DNA from 2 places in the Siminovitchia sp. FSL W7-1587 genome. Region 1 is predicted to be linked to the other one. Evidence: a T-box and tRNA genes for the amino acid it is inferred to sense, from the RefSeq annotation. Region 1 holds a T-box; the other holds one or more tRNA genes.

Evidence for each region. A T-box is a leader RNA that pairs with one kind of tRNA and senses whether it is charged. The one in region 1 lies ahead of serS (serine--tRNA ligase), so its partner is inferred to be a tRNA-Ser.
Region 2: it encodes a tRNA-Ser, which carries the amino acid that the T-box ahead of serS (serine--tRNA ligase) is inferred to sense. The anticodon was not compared.

What each region holds. Positions count from the first base shown of each region.
Region 1 is NZ_CP150169.1:2,349,444-2,360,172, reverse strand. Features, by position in the region: rRNA gene NST31_RS11125 (23S ribosomal RNA) at 1-224, shown strand, start outside; rRNA gene rrf (5S ribosomal RNA) at 425-540, shown strand; gene NST31_RS11115 (YaaC family protein) at 846-1,847, opposite strand; gene guaB (IMP dehydrogenase) at 1,923-3,389, shown strand; gene NST31_RS11105 (serine hydrolase) at 3,583-4,875, shown strand; T-box leader at 4,980-5,202, shown strand; gene serS (serine--tRNA ligase) at 5,251-6,525, shown strand; gene NST31_RS11095 (glycoside hydrolase family 18 protein) at 6,551-7,837, opposite strand; gene tadA (tRNA adenosine(34) deaminase TadA) at 7,965-8,429, shown strand; RNA gene ffs (signal recognition particle sRNA large type) at 8,688-8,953, shown strand; gene NST31_RS11080 (DUF2207 domain-containing protein) at 9,114-10,729, shown strand, end outside.
Region 2 is NZ_CP150169.1:1,479,957-1,490,685, forward strand. Features, by position in the region: gene NST31_RS06825 (M20/M25/M40 family metallo-hydrolase) at 1-571, opposite strand, end outside; gene NST31_RS06830 (MBL fold metallo-hydrolase) at 593-1,321, opposite strand; gene NST31_RS06835 (Gfo/Idh/MocA family oxidoreductase) at 1,344-2,348, opposite strand; gene NST31_RS06840 (sodium:solute symporter family protein) at 2,364-3,848, opposite strand; gene NST31_RS06845 (hypothetical protein) at 3,849-4,196, opposite strand; gene NST31_RS06850 (bifunctional 4-hydroxy-2-oxoglutarate aldolase/2-dehydro-3-deoxy-phosphogluconate aldolase) at 4,216-4,833, opposite strand; gene NST31_RS06855 (sugar kinase) at 4,875-5,822, opposite strand; gene NST31_RS06860 (RidA family protein) at 5,833-6,300, opposite strand; gene NST31_RS06865 (IclR family transcriptional regulator) at 6,359-7,123, opposite strand; gene NST31_RS06870 (AI-2E family transporter) at 7,449-8,492, opposite strand; tRNA gene NST31_RS06875 (tRNA-Thr) at 8,680-8,752, shown strand; tRNA gene NST31_RS06880 (tRNA-Ser) at 9,079-9,168, shown strand; gene NST31_RS06885 (hypothetical protein) at 9,462-9,608, shown strand; gene NST31_RS06890 (helix-turn-helix domain-containing protein) at 9,853-10,092, shown strand; gene NST31_RS06895 (hypothetical protein) at 10,214-10,351, shown strand; gene NST31_RS06900 (hypothetical protein) at 10,500-10,688, shown strand.

The DNA.
Region 1 (10,729 bases):
GGTGTACCAGTTGTCTCGCCAGAGGCATAGCTGGGTAGCTATGTGCGGAAGGGATAAGTGCTGAAAGCATCTAAGCATGAAGCCCCCCTCAAGATGAGATTTCCCATTGTCTGGCTTGCCAGGCAACGTAAGATCCCTGAAAGATGATCAGGTAGATAGGTCCGGTGTGGAAGTGTGGCGACACATGGAGCTGACGGATACTAATCGATCGAGGACTTAATCAAACGAAAAAGCGTAGGACGCTCGTCCATCGCTGTAGCTCACTGGAGCTTCTGGCGGAAAAGTCAATCGACTTTGCCAGAAGAAGCGAAGTGACGCAAAGCGATAGCGTCCGGAGCTGGATTGAACACGAAGCGCAAAACGGTTCTCGGACTTCTTCTCATGTATCCCGGTTTTGAGAGAATGAATCTCACAACAACATATGTCTGGTGACGATAGCGAAGAGGCAACACCCGTTCCCATCCCGAACACGGAAGTTAAGTTCTTCAGCGCCGATGGTAATGAGGGGTTTCCCCTTGTGAGAGCAGGACGTTGCCGGGCAAACAGGACATCCATATTAATGGATGTCTTATTTTAGTTTATTTAAAAAGTATTGAAAGATATAAAGAAACTCAATGTAAGCGAGGATCAGAAGGACCAAGAAGATCAAGGAATCAAGGGAGAGAGACTCGCAATGGGCAATGCCCATGAGAATCGAGCGAGTGCAGATGACGAAGAGATTCGCCGGTCATCATGATCCGCAGCCCGAACACGGAAGTTAAGTTCGCGCGCCGATGGTAATGAGGGGTTTCCCCTTGTGAGAGCAGGACGTTGCCGGGCAAGCGAAAACATAGAGTGGATACGCTCTATGTTTTTTCATTACCCGTTAAATAATCAAGAATCATTTGTGGACTTTTTTCAGCCGTAATATTTAAAAAAGCATGGATGAATGGATAATCAAGATCAGATGCCGTTTTTATGAGGTCCATCCACCACTCCGTTTCATAACGGGCGATCATGCTTAAATTAAATAGGAGCAAATAGTGAATCAAAAGGTCGGGAAGAAGAATGGCGGCTTGTAAGGAGGAGCCAAGTCCAAATTTCTCTTTAAATATGTGATAACGAAAAGGCGGAAAGAAGTTCGTCCGCTTGCCGTCAATGAGAATCTCTGTTTCCTTCTCTTTGTTTTCAAGCCAATAAATCATTTCAGGATGCTTGCTATCTAAAAATTGTTTTAACCTCTGAACACTTATATGATAGTTCAGCGCTAATTCAGCAGGGATTGTCCAAATATTGCCGGGGAGTTGCTTCAGTAGCATAAAATTGCTTTTACCGCTCGTAAATAAGTACAGGTCGTCCAGTTCCGGAACTTGAGCCAGTAACTCCCCCATTTTATATTTCTCTCCTTCCAAGTGTTTTAGTTGATACATTTGCTCTGAAAAATAGGTGCATAAGCCGTTTTTTTGAACTTTTACTTCATCTTCCAGAAATTGATAGTTCCGCTTTTTCCTTTTTCGTGCAGAAACGCCGTGAGCCAAAACAGAGGTTGTGCCGGGATAGTTTGGGTCCACTGTAAGAAGGCATGCCTTTAATAAATGAATTAATCCATAATAAAGCAATATAGGTCTGATGGAAAATGGCGATTGGTCAGCTTGGGTGTAGTATGTTTCGCCTTGTTCTAAATAGTACATAAATGGGTAACAATTATCATAGCTTTTTCTTTCGGCATCCTCTATATGGTGGTTTTCATATTTTCTTTTTAAATAAGTTTGAACTGTAGTTGCCGACCGAAAAAAATTGAATTGCATCCATATTTTTTTGTATGTTGACAGACAAAACACCTCCGAATAATTAGAAAAATTGAACATCACCCATTAACCTTGACAGTATTTTAACCAATTGATAACCTACTAATAATATTTTGGGCAGGGGGACGAAAAAAAATGTGGGAGTCAAAGTTTGTAAAAGAAGGATTAACATTTGATGATGTGTTGTTAATCCCGGCTAAATCTGAGGTCTTGCCGAAAGAAGTTGATTTGAGTACAAGCCTGACAGACAGCCTAAAGCTGAACATCCCTATTATCAGTGCAGGAATGGATACTGTTACCGAGTCAGACATGGCCATTTCCATGGCACGCCAGGGCGGTCTGGGTGTCATTCACAAAAATATGAGCATTGAACAACAGGCCGAACAAGTCGATAAGGTAAAACGGTCTGAAAGTGGCGTGATAACTGATCCGTTCTTCTTGACCCCGGAACATCAAGTGTATGATGCCGAGCACTTAATGGGGAAATATCGGATTTCAGGAGTCCCGATTGTTAATAATGAAGAAGACAAAATATTGGTCGGCATTATTACAAACAGGGATATGCGTTTTATTCAGGATTACTCTCTTCCAATTACCGAAGTCATGACGAAAGAAAATCTTGTTACGGCATCTGTCGGAACTTCCCTTGCCGAAGCGGAAAAAATACTTCAGGAACATCGTATTGAAAAATTACCTTTGATTGATGATAAAGGAGTCCTGAAAGGATTAATTACTATCAAAGATATAGAAAAAGTGATCGAATATCCAAATTCCGCAAAGGACGAAAAAGGCCGTCTGCTTGCAGGCGCCGCAGTCGGGATTGCGGCAGACACATATAAGCGGGTAGAAGCGCTTGTCAATTCACAGGTTGATGCCATCGTTGTTGACACGGCCCATGGCCATTCAGCCGGTGTGTTAAAAACTGTCCGGGAAATTCGTAAGCTATATCCCCATTTGAACTTGATTGCTGGTAACGTTGCAACAGCAGAAGCGACGAGGGAATTGTATGAAGCGGGTGCGGATGTTGTAAAAGTGGGCATTGGACCGGGTTCCATATGTACAACCCGCGTTGTAGCAGGAATTGGTGTCCCGCAAATTACAGCTATTTATGATTGCGCGACAGAAGCGAGGAAGCATGGAAAAACGATCATTGCTGACGGGGGCGTTAAATATTCCGGCGATATCGTGAAGGCTCTTGCTGCAGGAGGACATGCTGTCATGCTCGGAAGCTTGCTTGCCGGAACGTCGGAAAGTCCAGGAGAAACAGAAATTTTCCAAGGTCGTCGTTTTAAAGTATATCGTGGCATGGGATCGGAAGGCGCCATGCAAAAAGGATCGAAGGACCGTTATTTCCAAGAAGATGCGAAAAAGTTTGTCCCAGAAGGAATCGAAGGACGCGTTCCTTATAAAGGGCCGCTCGCAGATACCCTTTATCAACTGACTGGAGGTCTTCGAGCCGGAATGGGTTACTGCGGTGCCGCCGACTTGGAGTATTTCCGTGAAAATGCCCAATTTATCAAAATGACCGGTGCCGGACTTCGTGAGAGCCATCCGCATGATGTGCAGATTACGAAAGAAGCGCCAAACTACTCATTATCATAAAAAAATGGCAAAAGCCCTGATGAATCCAGTGAATGGGCTTTGCTTTTTTTTTGTTATGAAACTGAAAAGAAGACAGCCTACTCAACGATGTTTTTCTATGTTAAAATGACAAAGGTGTACATATAATTTGGAGGGTAAACTTGTGATAATTCGGAAAAAGATACCATTTTTAGCGTTTTTTCTGTCGTTACTTATGTTCGTTAGCATGATCACTGTTCCTGAACGTGCTTCCGCTGAGGATGCGCTCGATATTAACGCGGATGCGGCAATCCTCGTTGAAGCAAGTACAGGAAAGGTACTGTACGCAAAAAATGAAGATACTGCGCTCGGCATTGCCTCAATGTCCAAAATGATGACTGAGTATCTAATGTTCGAAGCGATTAAGGATAAAAAAATATCTTGGGAACAGGAACAAACCATCAGCGATTATGTTCATCAGGTTTCTATTGATACAAATCTTTCAAATGTACCGCTTGAAGCGGGGAAAAAATATACGATTCGACAATTATATGAAGCGATGGCGATTTACTCGGCAAATGGCGCCACGATCGCCATTGCCGAAGCCATTGCCGGTTCCGAGAAGAAGTTTGTCGACTTAATGAACAAAAAAGCGGAAGAACTGGGTCTTGAAAACTATAAGTTTGTCAATTCCACCGGTCTAAACAATAAGGATTTAAAAGGCAAACATCCAGAGGGAACCAAGCCAGAAGATGAAAATATCATGTCTGCACGATCAATGGCAAAACTGGCTTCCCGTCTGATGAATGATTATCCCGAAGTATTGGAAACAACGAGCATACCTGAGAAAGAATTCCCTGGTAAGCCTGGAAAAATGGTGAACTGGAACTGGATGCTCCCATCTCTAGATTTTAGCTATGAAGGCGTAGATGGATTAAAAACCGGGACAACAGACTTTGCTGGGTACTGTTTTACCGGGACGGCTAAACGGGATGGTTTAAGGGTTATTACGGTTGTCATGAACGCGAAAGGAAAAAACGGCCAAGGTGATTACAAATCCAGATTTAATGAATCCAAAAAAATGATGGACTATGCTTTTACAAACTTCTCTGTAAAAGAAATATATCCGAAAGGTTATCAAGTAAAAAATAATAAAACGATACCTGTCATAAGCGGAAAAGAAAAATCTGTCTCCATTCAGTCTGAATCCCCTTTAAAAGTGGTAGTGAAAAACGGGGAAGAAAAAATGTACAAACCTCGTGTTAAAATAGATAAGAAGAAATTGAATAAAGAAGGGAAATTGACCGCACCGATTAAAAAAGGTGAAAAAGTGGGCGTTCTGGAAGCCGCATATGAGGGAGAAGATCCTTACGGCTTTTTATCAAAAAGCAAAACGGCATCTGTCAATATGGTGACAGGAGAAAAAGTGGAGAAAGCCAATTGGTTTGTTCTAATGATGCGCGGAATAGGCGGCTTTTTCGGCGATGTTTGGGATAGCTCGGTTAAAACAGTCAAAGGTTGGTTTTAAAAAATATCTGTTGGTTTAGAAAAGCGGACAGATGACAATTATATAGATAAGACAGTACATTTGCATTCCACTTGGATATGTAGTATATTATCAACAAAATACGAGCGAATGCGTTGAGAGGAAATAGTAGCGGAACAGTGTCCTTTAAGAGAGCCGGTGTTTGGTGAAAACTGGCGGCACTGCCTGTGAATCCGTCCTTGAGCAAAATGCCGAACCGCCGATCATTTCGGGCAAGTAAGCATTTTCGGGATCACCCCGTTATCAGGCAAAGAGGAAAGCTCAGGCTTTCAATTTGGGTGGCAACGCGGGTAAACTCTCGTCCCTTTGGGATCGGGAGTTTTTTTGTTTAAATAAAATATTTTGGGAGGTAATCGTATGCTGGATATGAAGGTTCTTCGAGGGAATGTAGATGAAATCAAGAAAAAATTGCAGCATCGCGGCGAGGATTTGGCTGATTTAGATAAGTTTGAACAACTTGATCAAAAACGGAGGGAAATGATTGTTCAATCGGAACAGTTAAAAAATAACAGAAATGAAGTTTCAGAAAGAATCGCCCAGTTAAAAAAAGAAAAGCAAAATGCCGATCATTTGATTAGTGAAATGCGGCAAGTCAGCCAGCAAGTAAAGGAATTGGATAGAGAACTCCGTGTGATTGAAGAAGAGTTGCAGCAATTACTTTTAGCTATTCCCAATATTCCTCATGAAAGTGTTCCGGTAGGAGAGACGGAAGATGATAATGTAGAGATAAGAAGATGGGGTAATGTTCCACAATTTACATTTGAGCCGAAACCGCACTGGGAATTGGCCGATGACTTGAATATATTGGACTTTGAACGGGCGGCAAAAGTTACTGGAAGTCGATTTGTCTTTTATAAAGGCCTTGGAGCCAGGCTTGAACGGGCTCTCATTAATTTCATGATGGATCTTCACGTGGAAGAACACGGGTATGAGGAGATGTTGCCGCCATACCTTGTGAATCGTGCAAGTATGACGGGAACGGGACAATTGCCGAAGTTTGCGGAGGATGCGTTTCATGTTGAAAGTGATGATTTTTTCCTTATCCCGACTGCGGAAGTCTCAGTGACCAACTACCATCGAGATGAAATATTGGACGGCGATCGCTTGCCGATTAACTATGTGGCTTACAGTGCATGTTTTCGTTCAGAGGCCGGGTCTGCGGGGCGAGATACGCGCGGCTTGATCCGCCAACATCAATTTAATAAAGTGGAATTAGTTAAATTTGTAAAACCGGAAGATTCTTATGCCGAACTTGAGAAACTGACAAACCACGCGGAAAAAGTATTACAGCTTTTGAATTTGCCGTATCGCGTCATGAGCATGTGTACAGCGGATCTTGGTTTTACAGCAGCCAAGAAATATGATCTTGAAGTATGGATTCCGAGCTATAAAACATACAGAGAAATTTCTTCTTGTTCAAACTTTGAAACGTTTCAGGCAAGAAGAGCCAATATCCGTTTCCGCACTGAACCAAAAGCCAAACCGCAACATGTGCACACGCTGAACGGATCTGGCTTGGCAGTAGGAAGAACGGTGGCGGCAATCTTGGAAAACTACCAACGAGAAGACGGAAGTGTTGAAATTCCGGAAGTGTTGCGCCCTTATATGAGAAATAAAGAAGTCATTAACTGAAAGAAGCGGTTCAAATGAGCCGCTTTTATTTTTTCACTACATTAAAATTGTCAGTAATCAAGAGCCAGTTTTGTGGAAAAGACAGCCCAAGTTTCCAATAGCCGACACCCCGAAGATCGAGCTCTTTAACCAAATCAAATTTTGCCTGGATGGAACGCGCATCTTCAAACCAAACTTCATGCCTGTTCCCTTCTCCGTCCGTATAATGAAAAAAAGGGGCTTGTGCAGTTGTATCGTATTCGATGGCTACATTGTTTTCAAGGGCAATCCGAATGGCCTCCTGGGGGCTTACAGCTTTTGCCGTCGTTCCCTTGACGAACGGAAGCGTCCAATCATAGCCATACAGATTTTGTCCCATCATGATTTTACGTGAAGGCATTTCGGTTAGCGCGTACTCCAATACATCCCGAACTGGTCCAATGGGGGAAACAGCCATTGCGGGACCGCCGCTGTAGCCCCATTCATATGTCATGATCAAAGAGTAATCGACAATTTCGCCGTGCGCCCGATAATCATGCCCCGCATACCATTCCCCCACCTGTGTAGCACTTGTTTTGGGAGCAAGTGCCGTGGAAATGATATAGCCTTCCGCATGGAAACGGTCGCGTGCTTTTCGAAGAAATTGGTTATAAGCTTCACGATCTTCCGCTGCAATCCTTTCAAAATCAAAGTGAATATCGGTAAAGCCGACCCTTTTGGCTTCTGTTGCAATATTTTCCAAAAAAGTTGTTTGCACTTGTTCATTTGTAAGCAAAATATGAACAAGTTCAGTATTAAATTGTCCTTCTTCCTGGTTGGCCAAGACCATGGCGAGAGATGTGTTGTTTGCGCGGGCAATTTCGGGAAAACGATTTAACTGGGGGGGATCTAATGTTCCGTCACGTTTTGGCAAGTAAGCAAATGGAGCCAAATATGTTAAGTAAGGAGATGCTTCTCTCGCACTCGACTCCAAAACGGGGGATACGGTCCCCGTACGCCTCGGCTCGACATAAGCTAAAAACTCTCCTTCTCGCTTTGGTCCCTGTGGGATATAGAGCCGCAAGCCAACCCGAATAGGCTGGTTGACACTAATCCCATTGATTCGGGCAAGCTCTTGATAAGAAATGCCAAATCTTCTCGCGATTGTATAGAGGCTGTCACCAGGCTGTACCCAATAAAACCTGCCGATAATCGGAATGACAATCGCTTGCCCGACCACAAGCCGATCGGGATTTTGTAAATCATTGGCTTCCGTTATGATAGCTGGAGCTATCCCGTACAAGGAAGCGATCGAGGACAAAGTCTGATTGGGCTCGACGACATGGATTTGCATGTTTACCCTCCTTAACCACCTTAGTCAAACGTTTATCTTGTCCCATTGTATGCATGCCAGGAAAATTAAAGACCTCTAATAAAAAATTTTGGTACAATCATATGTAGCAAAAATGAGGAGAAAAACGATGGAAAATGAAGAGAAATATATGAATGTTGCAATTGAAGAAGCAAAGAAGGCCCGCTCAATTGGTGAAGTTCCCATCGGGGCTATCATTGTCTTAAATGGGAAAATCATCGCTAAAGCATCAAACCGACGGGAAACGGAGCAAAATGCCGTAGCGCATGCCGAAATCATCGCCATTCAGGAAGCTTGCCGGACACTAGGGACATGGCGTCTTGAAAATGCGGAACTATATGTAACGTTGGAGCCATGTCCGATGTGCAGTGGCGCTATCATTTTATCGCGTATAAAAAAAGTCGTATACGGAGCTTCTGATCCAAAGGCCGGTTGTGCGGGAACACTTATGAATTTGCTTTCTGATGCCCGCTTTAATCATCAAAGTGAAGTGGTCGGCGGAGTATTGGCGGATGAATGCGGAGAGCTTCTAAGCCAATTTTTTCGTGAACTTCGCAGGAAAAAGAAGGGATAAAGTGAAGCTTCAATAGCCGGATAGTTCCACAGAAGGTGGACCATGCAGACATTGCCATAGGATATGTTCTTAGCTTGCCAGTTAACTGTATCCGACTGATTGTTAGTAGAACCAATCGGGCATATACTGGCAGTCGATATCCAATGTCATTTCACTCACAATTTTTTAAAAAGGTGATTTTACTGCCAGTTAATGCCGGACAAACTTTCCTTTAGTAAACATTGATTTTATGCTGAAAAAGTGGTACAATAATTCTTACCGTGCTAGACGGGGAAATAGCGGAGCCCTGTACCCGCAATCCGCTCCAGCGGGGTTGAATCCCTTCCCGAGGCTGTTGTTTTGTAAGGATCTGCCTCAAGTAAGTGGTGTGGACATCTGGGTCCTGCGCAATGGGAACCCATGAACCATGTCAGGTCCGGAAGGAAGCAGCATTAAGTGGGCCATCCCATGTGCCGCGGGGCAGCCTGGATCGAGCTAACTGCTAGAGTAACACTTATGAAACACTGTCGACGGAAGGTGCACGGCAATCCATTCAATATCAAATCCATCTGCAATGGCAGATGGATTTTTTAGTTTTCAGTGAAAAAAAAGTATATCGGAGTGTATGTGTATTCGATTCGAGGGATTGCTATCTGAAACTTTTTCCTCCTATATCCCGTATAAGAGGAAAGTGAGGTGTTTGTGATGAAGAAAAAGCTTGTTTTCATATTGATTTTGTTTATGATTGGGGCATGGCCTATTCAGACTATGGCAGTGGAATTTTCGATAACGGATGTAACCATCGATGCCTATTTGCAAAAAAATGGGGATGTGCGAGTGACTGAAGTCCAATCTTATTCTTTTGATGACAAATTTCGCGGAATTACCCGGGAAATAATTCCGAAGAAAGGTGCGGAAATAACCGATTTTACAGCGAATGAAGGCGAAAAAGAGCTAAAAGTAAAGAAAGAAAAAGATTTATATAAAGTGTCTCGAAGCGGGAGCGATGAGAATATTAGTGTAGAACTCCATTATATGATTAAAAACGGTCTTTCTAAGCATCCTGATATAACAGAGTTTTATTGGCCTTTTTTTGATAAACGCAATGAAGCGGATTATGGGAACATGACTATCACGGTCCATCCCCCTGCTGAAACGGATGATGTGATTGCCTTTGGGTATGATGAATCGTTCGGTAAGGAGAAGGTTGGAAATAGCGGTGCTGTTACATTCCAGTTACATAAAGTGGAAGCTGGTGAAAATGGGGATATTCGGGTGGCATATGATTCGGCATTATTTCCGGACTTGACTGAAACCTCTGATCAAGAAATGCGCGAAACATTGCTGGATGAGCAACAAAAGTTGATTGACAAAGCACAAACATTTGCGGAAAACAGGGAGAAAACCTCATCAGTTGGAAAATGGTTCTTATTGATATTTGGTGCTCTTTTTATTGGGGTGATCGCATCTGAGGCAATGAAGAGTAAACAAAGAAAACGAGCAGCCAAAAATGAAATTAATAGCAGGAAATATATGATTCCAAAACAAAAGTTGAGCATGCCGGCTATTCTTTATTTTTTATATCAATTTTCACCGGAACTGCTGGCGGCAGCTTTAATGGATCTTGTACGAAAAGGATATGTCCGGCAGGTTTCAGAGGACCGGTTTTTGCTGCTGGATGGGGAAGCGGAAAAAGCTCATGAAAAGATTTTGCTTCGTTTGCTCTTTGAAAAGGTGGGGGGGAATAAAACATTTACCCTGAATGATTTGGAACAGTACATACAGTTGGAATCGAACCATGATCGATATGAGGAAGAAATAAGCCGATGGAAAGATGCAATCAAAAAAGAGATCGATCAATCAAATCTCCATGAAAACAATCCATTATTAAAATGGACGCTTGGAACGACGGGTACGGCTATGCTTATTGCTTCTGCTTTTTTCATCATCTATGACCTATATGGACTCATGTTCCAGGCAGGGGCATTGGGACTCGCCAGCTTATGTTTGGCTATATTTTATAAGCCTATCTCATATGAAGGTATGCTTTTAAAGGAGGAGTGGAACAAGCTCGAAAAAGAGTATGAGCAAATTCCTGTCTCCGAATGGGAACAATCAAGCGAGGATGATAAAAAGCGTTTGCTAATATATAGTATGGGGACGAAAAAGAACCGTCTGGCGGATTATTTTAGCCAAGTTATTCAAAAGAATGAAACAAGCGTGGCCAGCTACTCTACGGTGGACGTTTTCTTCTATTCAGGGTTGAACACTGCTTCTTCATTTGCATTAGCAGATGAACATATAATGAATACGGCTTCTGC
Region 2 (10,729 bases), 870 kb from region 1:
CTTCAAAACGTATACTCCCTTTATGAAACGCCGCAAATTGAAGCTCTGTTGGCTCTCCGACTATCGCCAAATCAGCATGAATAGAATTTTTCACCAAAAAATCGACACCGCGATGTTTGTGCTCCTCATCCACTACTGCGGCAAACAAAATATTGATTGGCAGTTGGCCACCACATTCCATCATGGCTTTTCTGATACCGAGAACCATTGCCGCGATTTGGCCCTTGGCATCACATGCGCCGCGCCCATACCATCTGCCACCCTCGCTTTTTAATGTAAACGGATCAATTGACATGCCCTGAATGCTTACTGTATCCAAATGTGTTTCCAGCAGGATTGTCGGACAATCTTCCCCTGCTTTGTAAGACGCGTAACAGTTAAAACGATTAGGCAACACTTCCTCTTGCCAACAGAAAAAATCAGGCAAATACTTTTTTATATACGCTAGCAATTTATCGCCTACCGCTTTTTCACCAAATAATTCACTCGTTTCGCCATGGTCTTCCGGATTGACACTAGGAACCCGAACCAATTGTTCCAGTAAAATAAATGCCTCTTCTTTCCAGTCCATTTTTCTCCATCCCTTCATTTTTTAAAATGTAGAGGGAACAATCACTTTATTTAATTGCTCTATTGCTTTTTGAATATGAGCTTGCCCATTTTGCAAAAGAAACAAGCGATGGCCGGAAAATAAGGCATCCACATGTAAACCACTTAACTTTTTAATATCTTCACGATAACTGGCAAGATCAGATCCCGGAGCATTTAATAACCCAATATCTCCGTGAATAAAAACAAAATCACTCGCAAAGAGCACATTGCCTTCATCTGTTTTCATCAAAAAACAATACATCCCCGGACTATGTCCGCGCACATAAATGGGCTGAAGCCGCAACGCCCCACATGAAATCATTTCTGTTTCATTCATGACATGATCCGGTTCAAAATAAGTAAAAACATAATCTTCGGGATACCCCCCTGCGTTTTTAGCAAGGCGCAGCGCCCATTCCACTTCATCCCTTTGATCATTCATCCAATTATATTCTTCCTCAGACAACCATACCTCCTTCCCCTCTTTTTGAAAAAATGTTGCCCCGCCGCTATGATCAGCGTGCGAATGTGTACAAATAACCCGGGAAACTTTTTCCCATGGAACATACTTCTGGACATTTTCCTTAATTTTTTCGGAATCAATCCCTACTCCTGCATCAATTAATAGGGCATCACTATCACCATTTACAAGGTAAACGTGGCAGTCATACTCATTAGATAAACCGATTTCGCCACTGCCAACTAAAAATACATTTTTTGTTAATTGCATGTTCCTGTCCCTCCCACACAATTCACACATTTTCCCATGAAATTGCTCTCCGTTCTTTTGCAGACGTAATCAATGCATCACATATTTTAATGCCCAAAACGGCTTCTTCCATTGGAACTACTTGACGTGTGCTTTTATTCTTGATCAATTCCACAAAATGCTCCAGCTCATTCCGCAGCGCTCCATAAACATGACCGTGTATGAATGGCGAGAGCTGGATATCTGGTCTCATCATTTTCCCATGATCCATAACAGATAGCGTATCTCCCGGAAAACGATAGCGAATATGTCCGCCATCATACATCATTTCTAATTCCACATCGAGATATTGTCCATATTCATTCGGTAAGCACCACTGTGTTTCCAGGGAACAAATCATGCCGTCTTCCATTTCAATGAAGCCAAAAAAGATCCCTGGCATATCAATATCGGACACAATCTTTTTTTCCATGGCAAAAAATCGCTTTGGCTTTGAATTCGTATACCATACTAATTGATCAATATCATGAGAAAGAGCCATAAACACCGGATGAGTACGAGCATGTAATGAAAACCGCTCAAAAGGTACATTGCGTTTGAATCTGACTGAATGTATGGGTCCTGTAATGGTTTCCAATTTATTTTTCACGGCCGCATAACCAGGATCAAAGCGAAGCATGTGGCCCGGCAATATGATTGAATCACTTGTTTTAGCCAGCTTTAATAACTGTTCCGCTGTTTCAACTTGAGTAGAAATCGGCTTTTCAATTAATACATGTTTTCCATATTCCACAGCCTGGCGCGCGATCGGTTCATGACTCTGTTCATCAGTTGCGATAACAACCGCGTCTAATGCTTTTTCTTGTAACAACTTCGTTACATCCGTATACGTTTTTTCACTGCTAATCCCATATTCTTTCGCCACAATCATTAAACGCTCTTCACTGCGATTACAAATTCCGAATAATTCCACTCCATTCATGGAACGTATCGTACGAATATGCTCAACTCCGAAAGCTCCGGTACCGATCACCGCAATCCTTACCACTCATATCACTCCCGCTTATTCTTCTATTTCTTTACTGCCCATCTTTTCAAAAAACAGTTGTACTTTTGCTTCATATTCGTTCGTGGGTTTGATCATAAGACTTAACACAACACCTGTAATCAGCGTCATGAATGTACTAGTCGCTGTAGTGGCAGCAAGACCTTGTATCCCTCCTACTCCCAGTATAGAAACAAGCAGTCCGCTTCCAGCTCCTACAACAATAGAAATCACCGCGGCCATCGCTTTCATTTTTCGCCAAAATATCGCTAAACAAACAATGACAAAAATAGGCATGTCGGTTACAGCTATCACATTGAGAATGGCATCCACCGCTCCGCCTAAAAACGGCACAATCATGGCCCATATCGTGCCAATAATAGCTAAAATGATCGTTGCGATCCGAGACACTTTTAAATAATGTGAAGGTCTTTCTTTTGGTTTCCACTTTTTATAAAAATCTTCTGTGAATAAGGATGAAGATGCGCATAATGCCGAGTCAGCGGTTGATATGCCGGCAGACAATAACGCGGCAAAAAATATCCCCAATAAACCAACCGGTAATAATTCAATATACACTTGCGGACCAACCATATCCGGGTTAAGACTGGCAACTAATTCTTCGGATAAAATAGAGTGTGCCGCCAATCCCGGTAAAATTTCTAAAATAGCGATTGGAATCGCAATAATCGCAGCGAAAATTAATCCCCATCTCGCCACATTGACTGATTTGGCGGCAAGTCCTCTTTGCATCACAAATTGGCTCGTAATAAAATAAGGGAAACCTAAAATAGTCATCGCGATAATCCAAGGCCAGCCATTGGCATTCTCTGCTGACGGAACCCATTCCGTTAAGTGGCCAGGAACAGATTGAACGACCCCGTTCCATCCCCCTAATTGGGAAAAAATATAGGCGCCTCCGATAAAAAGGCCGGCAAACATAAAGATAAACTGAATGGAATCGGTTATAACGACTGATCTCAAACCACCTAAATACGTATAGATCACGACAATTAAAGCAATGATTAATATCATCCAGTTCATATGAATGCCGAAAACCAACCCTAAAATAACCGCTGCAGCGTAAACCGTCACACCATACCGATTTAACGTATCAGCCAGTATCCAAATGACACTTATTAACCCTCTTACGCGACCATCATAACGGTCTTCAAAAATCTCCGACATGGTATTGTATCTTAATTTTCTGTAAATAGGCACAAAAACAACAGCTGCCAGTACACATGCCATGGCGTTTAACGCGATCCAACTGACAGAAACACCCGCATTATAAACTAACCCCGGCTTACCAACCAAACTCCATGTTGAAAAGTTTGTCGCACCAAAAGTGGCCGCCAACATGAAGGGACCAAAAGTTCTCCCCGCTACCGCAAAATCTTCAAAACTAGAGATACCTTTTGAAACCCACCAACCGATTAATAAAGTAAGCAATACATATAAAATGATAATCACGATATCGATGCTTGCGATCGTATGATCCATTTACCGATTCTCCCCCTTCACCGCTTCCTTTTCCTCTTCAGAAACCATAAACGATAACAACTCGTTGCGGGCGACAGCTATAATCCCTCCGACTATCCATAGTAAATAACCAATCATCACAAAAGGAGTCACTACACTTCCGGCAAGCACTGATCTTAAGATTAAGGCAATGACAAACATGAAGAAACTGACAACCATTAGCCCCATGCCAAATCGCCCTTTTAACACCGGGTCTTTTTCCTGCTTTTCAAATAAAATCTTTCCCTTTAATTCCAAGTACGGGCCGACACTCAGCAAAATGGCGAACACGACAACAGAACCTAATATTAAAACGCTTCCGAAATCCATCTATCATTCCCTCCTCATTTCATATGACTTCTTGCTTAAATACCTTCAATCGCTCTAACACTTTTTCTTTCTCTCTATTTTGAATCCACTCGGCTTCTACTAAACTACCGCCCACGCCAACAGCTTTTACTCCCGCTTGAAACAGCGCTTTCACGTTTTCAAGTCCGACACCTCCAACCGCCAGTAACTGAATCTTGTTTAACGACGCCAGCACATCTTTTATATAGGAAGCGCCTAATTGGCGAATAGGAAAAATTTTAATCAATTCTGCCCCCAACTCACTCGCATATTGAATTTCGGTCGGCGTCAATGCCCCGGGAATATACGGGATCTCTATGTCACGCGCTGCCATGGCCACTTCTTTTGATACGTTTGGAGCCAGAAAAAAGGTGGCCCCACAATCTCTTGCATCACATGCCATTTTTTTCGTTAAAACGGTCCCGGCACCTATGTCCATGTCCTTCCCAAATTCCTTCGCCAATTTCTCTAATACAATGTAACTATTCGGACGGTTTAGTGAAACTTCCAATATGTTTAACTCCGCTTCCTGTAAACAACCCGCTAAAAATAAAGCATCTTCTATTTCCATCCCCCTTAAAATGGGGACAATCTTGCAAGCTGTTATTTTTGCTAACATTTGATCACCGATCCTTTCACTCATTATTGCGACTATTACAATTAACGAAGCGTTTCCGAGTCTTTATTCAAAAAGCGCTCCAACTCATGTTTCATCGGCAGTCCACTTGTATCTCCTTCTGAGCTAACCACAAAAGCGGCACAAGCGTGACCAAATTTTACAGACGTTTCATGATTTTCGCCTCGTAGATAACCATGTAAAAATCCCGCCGCAAAAGCATCTCCCGCACCAATCTCATCCACTACACGCCTCACTGGAAATGGAGGTACAAAGGTATGACAGCCCTTCTGTATGATCCACGCTCCATTGGCTCCATCTTTCATCACAGTAAGCGGGATAGCCCATTCAGCCAACTGCGCTTGGATATCCCGCAAATGTTTTGCTCCACATAGCAGCTTCATCTCACTTTTCCCGGGTAAAAAAATATCGCACTGTTTTGCAATGGGGATCAAGACTTTTTTCGCCTCTTCTATACTCCATAATTTCAAACGAATGTTTGGATCAAAGCTAATGACCGTTTGATGTTGCTTTGCCAACGCGATGGCTTCCATCACCAACTCTTTACAAGAAGCGCTTAATGATGGCGTAATACCAGTAATGTGGAGAACTTTGGCATCTTTCACCCACTTGTTTTGGAGATCTTTTTTACTCAATTGAGTGGCAGCAGAATGGTCCCGATAATAAATCACTTCTGTATCTAATAACTCTTTTTTTTGTTTAAACATAATTCCTGTCGGATAATGAGGATCAATCATAACGCCGCTCGTATCAATCTGATGGGCATTTAATTCATATAAAATTTTTCGTCCAAATGGGTCATCCCCCAATCTGCTAAACCATTTAACCCGATGTCCGAGCCGTGCCAAAGCGATGGAAACATTCGTTTCAGCACCGGCGACAGAAACAAACGAATCGTGGTGTTGCACAATTGAACGATTATTTAATGCGGTAAAAGCGACCATTGTTTCACCAAATGTCAGTACATCCATGTCGTAACCCCTATTCTTCTAGTTCTACGATTGTCTCAATTTCTACTGGTGTATTAAAGGGCAACTCATTCGCTGACAAAGCGGAACGGGCATGTTTGCCTTTTTCCCCAAAGACCTCTTCTAAAAATTCAGACGCGCCATTGATGACATAAGGTTGTTCAACAAACCCGTCTGCCGAATTAACAAAGCCCAATAGTTTAACAAAGCTTTTAATATTGTCTAAGTTGCCAATTTCGCTCTTTATCACCGCTAACGTATTGATCATCGCTTGTTTAGAAGCCTCGTACCCCTCTTGAACTGTTAAATCCTTACCCACTTTTCCTTCATACAAAAGCTTTCCATTTACACGGCAATCTTGACCTGATACATACAGCATATTACTGCCAAACCTTTTAGCGGGTATATAAACGGCAGCAGGTTGAGGCGCCGGAGGCAATTCAATTCCTAATTCCTTTAACTTTTTTTCAATTTGTGACATCGTAACATCCCCTTTGTTTTAATATTTAAAACAACGTTTCAATATATAGCGAAAAAAATTAGAGACTTCCCAAACGGCGTGATATGAATTGAGCAGTCTCTTTCACCTCTAAAGCCAAATCAAATAATCTTTCTTCATCTATACGTGAAGAGGGACCAGCAATACTAATCCCGCCAAGCACTTTCCCATTATAATTGAAAATAGGCGATGCTGCGCAACTCACACCCAATTCATGCTCTTCTCTATCTAATGCGAATCCTTGTGCCCGGATCATTTTTATTTCTTTTTTAAGATGGGCAGCATCGGTAATTGTGTTTTTGGTAAATGGATGAAAATGAATATGATTCATAATATGGTTCCTTTTTTCCTCAGGAAGAAAAGCCAAAATTGCCTTGCCTACGCCCGTACAGTAAACCGGTGCCCGTTTGCCGACTTTTGAATACATACGAATCGATCTTTCACACTCTACTTTATCAATATAAACGACTTCGTGATCATCAATGATACCAAGGTGAACGGTTTCATTCACACGATCTTTTAAATCAACCAAAAACGGACGTATATCTTTTGTCCAATCCACTTTATTCACGATACGTGAAGCAAGCTCAAACAATCTAATCCCGGAATGATATTTTTTTGTATCAGGCTCTTGTTCCAAATATTGTTCTTCTTCTAATGTCGCCAAAAATCGATAAATAGTACTTTTATTTAGATCTAGTCGTTGTGCTAATTCCGTGACACCGATTCCATCATCACTTTTGGCAATTTCTTCTAAAATACGCAACAACCTTACAGTAGATGAATTACGTAATGACTTATTCAAGCTATCCACCTTTTTCAACTATTAAAACATTGTTTTATTATTTTTTCATATTATAATCGAAGCGAAGCATAAAAGTCAAATAAATATAGTTAAAATTTTTTCTACAATGACATGAAAAATGTGAGAAATCGGACATAACACAATCTAGCTTAAGCGCCGCATCCTGCCCAAATAAATGAGTATTCCACACTTGAGCGATAACAAAAACTCGACTAAATTAAATAGCCTAAACGACCTCAAGTGAGGGATGAAAAAAAACCGCAAATCTCGCGGTACAAAAGTTGAAAATGATTCATTCCATTGTTCATTAAGGAACAGCGGAGAGCTAACTCTCCACTGTTTTGGAACGTTCGTTTTGCGCTTCAGATCGTTTCTTTCTGTCTGTTACCTCAAGGACATCAAGCAAAAACACAAAAACCGGAATCCCGATGATCAGCCCCCAAACCCCAAAAAAGTGTTGCGAGAATATCAGGACGATGAATGTATAGAAAACGGGCAAATCCGTTTTGGCCGACATGAACTTCGGATTTAATACATACGCCTCAACCGCATGAATGATCGCAATGGCCGCCACAACATAAACGACCTTAATCAAGCCACCGATCGAATAGGCGATCAAGCAAAGCGGAATCAAGGAAATGATCACACCCGCAACCGGAATGAGTCCCAGAAAAAAAACCATGAGCGCCAATACAAATAGCTGAGGAAAATCCAAGATCACGAGCGCCACCATTGTCAAAAAGCAATTGACAAGGGCGATCATAAACTGGACTTCTATCACCTTGCCAAAGGTACGCGTAAATTTTTTTCCGAAAAACTCAAGCTCAAAATAAAAGGGAGCGAGTTTACTGCTTTTAAATTTTGCCGTAAATTCTTGTAAACGGGGCTTTTCCAGCAAGAAAAACAAGCTCAATACCAAAGCAATCATCACGTGGATACTTATTTTGCTAATATCCGTAAACGATTTGATCAGAAAAGAAAAGCCATTTTCCAAATAGGACACGATTTGATTTTTGGAAATAACCGCTTCGATATACTTGATCACAGTATTGTCGTGCGGCTGCGTGTAAAAAGCGTTGACTTGTTTAATCAACTGGCTTATTTCCAAAGTTAAAATGGGAAGATATTTCACAAGCCCGTATGCCAGCACACCGACAATGACCGTATACATAAACAAAACGAGCAGCTTCCGGTTAACTGGAATTCGCTTTGCGGTGAATTCAATCAGGCGATTCATTAAATACGAAAAGATAAAGGTCAGTAAAATCAAATTCATCATACTTCTCATGCTGTATAAAATCAGGACAATCAGAGCAAAAATAATGATGCGTTTGACCCCTTTTTTTTGAAATATTTCCATGATGCCCATTCAGTTCGTGTCCCCTTGTCTATATATCTCTTATCCCTCTATTATAACAATGATCCCGTTCTGGCAGGAAATTAGTTTTAAAAAAATACATCAGTCTTTTTTGGAACAATCAGGAACCACTTGCAAAAAAAATGATTGAAAAATGGTTATAGATGTACTATTATTTGTATGTGAATTTTTAAGAATTGCTGGTGTAGCACAGTTGGTAGTGCACGTCACTCGTAATGACGGGGTCGCAGGTTCAAATCCTGTCACCAGCACTTGAAAACGACGTTGAAATGTCAACGATTCCGTAAATGTGGAGTCGTTTTTCCTTGTCGGCAAGCTTGTTCCCCATCGGCTTCGTAAAAAGTGTGTGGTGATAATCCAGTCCATTCAATTTAGAATTCGCAAGAACCCTTTGCGCCATCTTAAAATCAAAAGACTGCACGGGAAGTGTGCTGGCCAGACCACTATTTCACTATGGATGACAGCTATTCGGCACCACCAACGAGCCGGGCGGAAACATCATCCCGATATGCGAATGCTGATGCATTGTCTGATGAGAACTTTTACCGTATAATAGCTTTGTTCCACCTCTCAAAATGGAGAAGTACCCAAGTCCGGCTGAAGGGGATGCACTCGAAATGCATTAGGGCGGGCAACCGCCGCGTGGGTTCGAATCCCACCTTCTCCGCTCTACATTTTATTCCGACTTAATATTAAGCGGAAAACCTTGATACACAAGGGGTTTGTGAGTTTTTGTGATTTTTCAATAAGCCTATAATTTTACTCATTTGTTACCAAAATGTTACCACGGAAAGAGAGTTAAAAGCTCTCTTTTTTTATTTTTTCATAAAGAATAATGAAATTTCAAACTCCTATCGAGGGCTCTTTTTATTCAAAAAAACATTACCTTTATTTTTGTGATACCTATTTAATTTTTTGAATAGGTATAGTATAATTAAATTATCGAAAGGGGGTGAACAGGTGGATGTAGAAAAGTGTATCGCAACATTCGCTCTACTGGCAGGAGCTTTCAAAGCCATCACATCGGGCATGAAAGACCTGCACGACATATCGAAAGAGCGAAAAGAAAAGCGACGTTCTCCGGGCAAGAAGAAACGTCGCAGGTGAAACAGAGGGAGGCTAAAACCTCCCTTACCCAAAAATTATAACACATCCACTCGGAAAATATGCTTAAAAAATTTGGTTACAGTAACATAATGGTATTAGCAATTGGCCTTGTAATCATGTTCGTTTATGTTGATTTCCAAACCCCTTCTAAGCTTGACGTGTTCATGATGCTTGTTTTTGGGCTAACAATTTTAGTTTATATATTTAAGCTGGTGTTGATTATGTTTAAGAAAGGAGATGGAAAGTGAAGTACCAATTTGAATCAACTGAAGATTTATTGAGATTTTTAAATGAAAATTTATTGTCTACAGTTGAAGCAGCAGAAATATTAGGTGTATCAAAAGCGAGGATCGGTCACATGGTACGAGATGGAAAATTAATGCCTGCCAAGGACCAGCCTAAAATCTTTTTGAAGGAAAGCGTTTTGGAAAGAAAAGCAGAGCAAGGGGAATTAAGAAAAAAATACAGGCCATACGATGAATAAAGCCCGGGTTTATCGGGCTTTATTTCTGTATTCAATAGGAAATTTTTACGAAAAACACCATAAAATGCTTGCCTAATTATACTATGCATAGTATAATTAGATATAGAAAAGAGGTGAAGGAGTGGATGACTTAGGCAAAATAATAGCCCTAACCATTTCGATTTTAACAGTTCGTCAAATGTGGTTGACCGCCCGCAAGACGAAGTTGGAAATCAAAAAGTTAGAGCTAGAAATCAGAAGGAAGAGGCGGGGAGGATAACTCCCCTCTCTCCCCTAAGTATACCACAATAACATGGATATATTAACAATCGGCATTATTGTTGTTTGGATACTTGCGATCCCCATATTTATTCGTTACCTGTTTTTAAATGCAAGGAAAAAGAGGCTAATGAAGGAGGCTGAAAAGCTTGCAAAGGAACAGACAAACCGAAGCAAATAAAAAATGGCAGCAGAAAAACAAAGAACGAGCCAAATATTTAAGCGATCGCTCTAGGACAAGGAGCTTCATACGGAATCAAGCGACACTTGAGGACGTTGAGGAGCTTAAAAAGCTTCTCGATGATCGTAAGGAGTTGTTAAAAAAAGATGAAAATTAAAATCGGACCACGAAAGCTCAGTTTAACGGACGAGTATACAA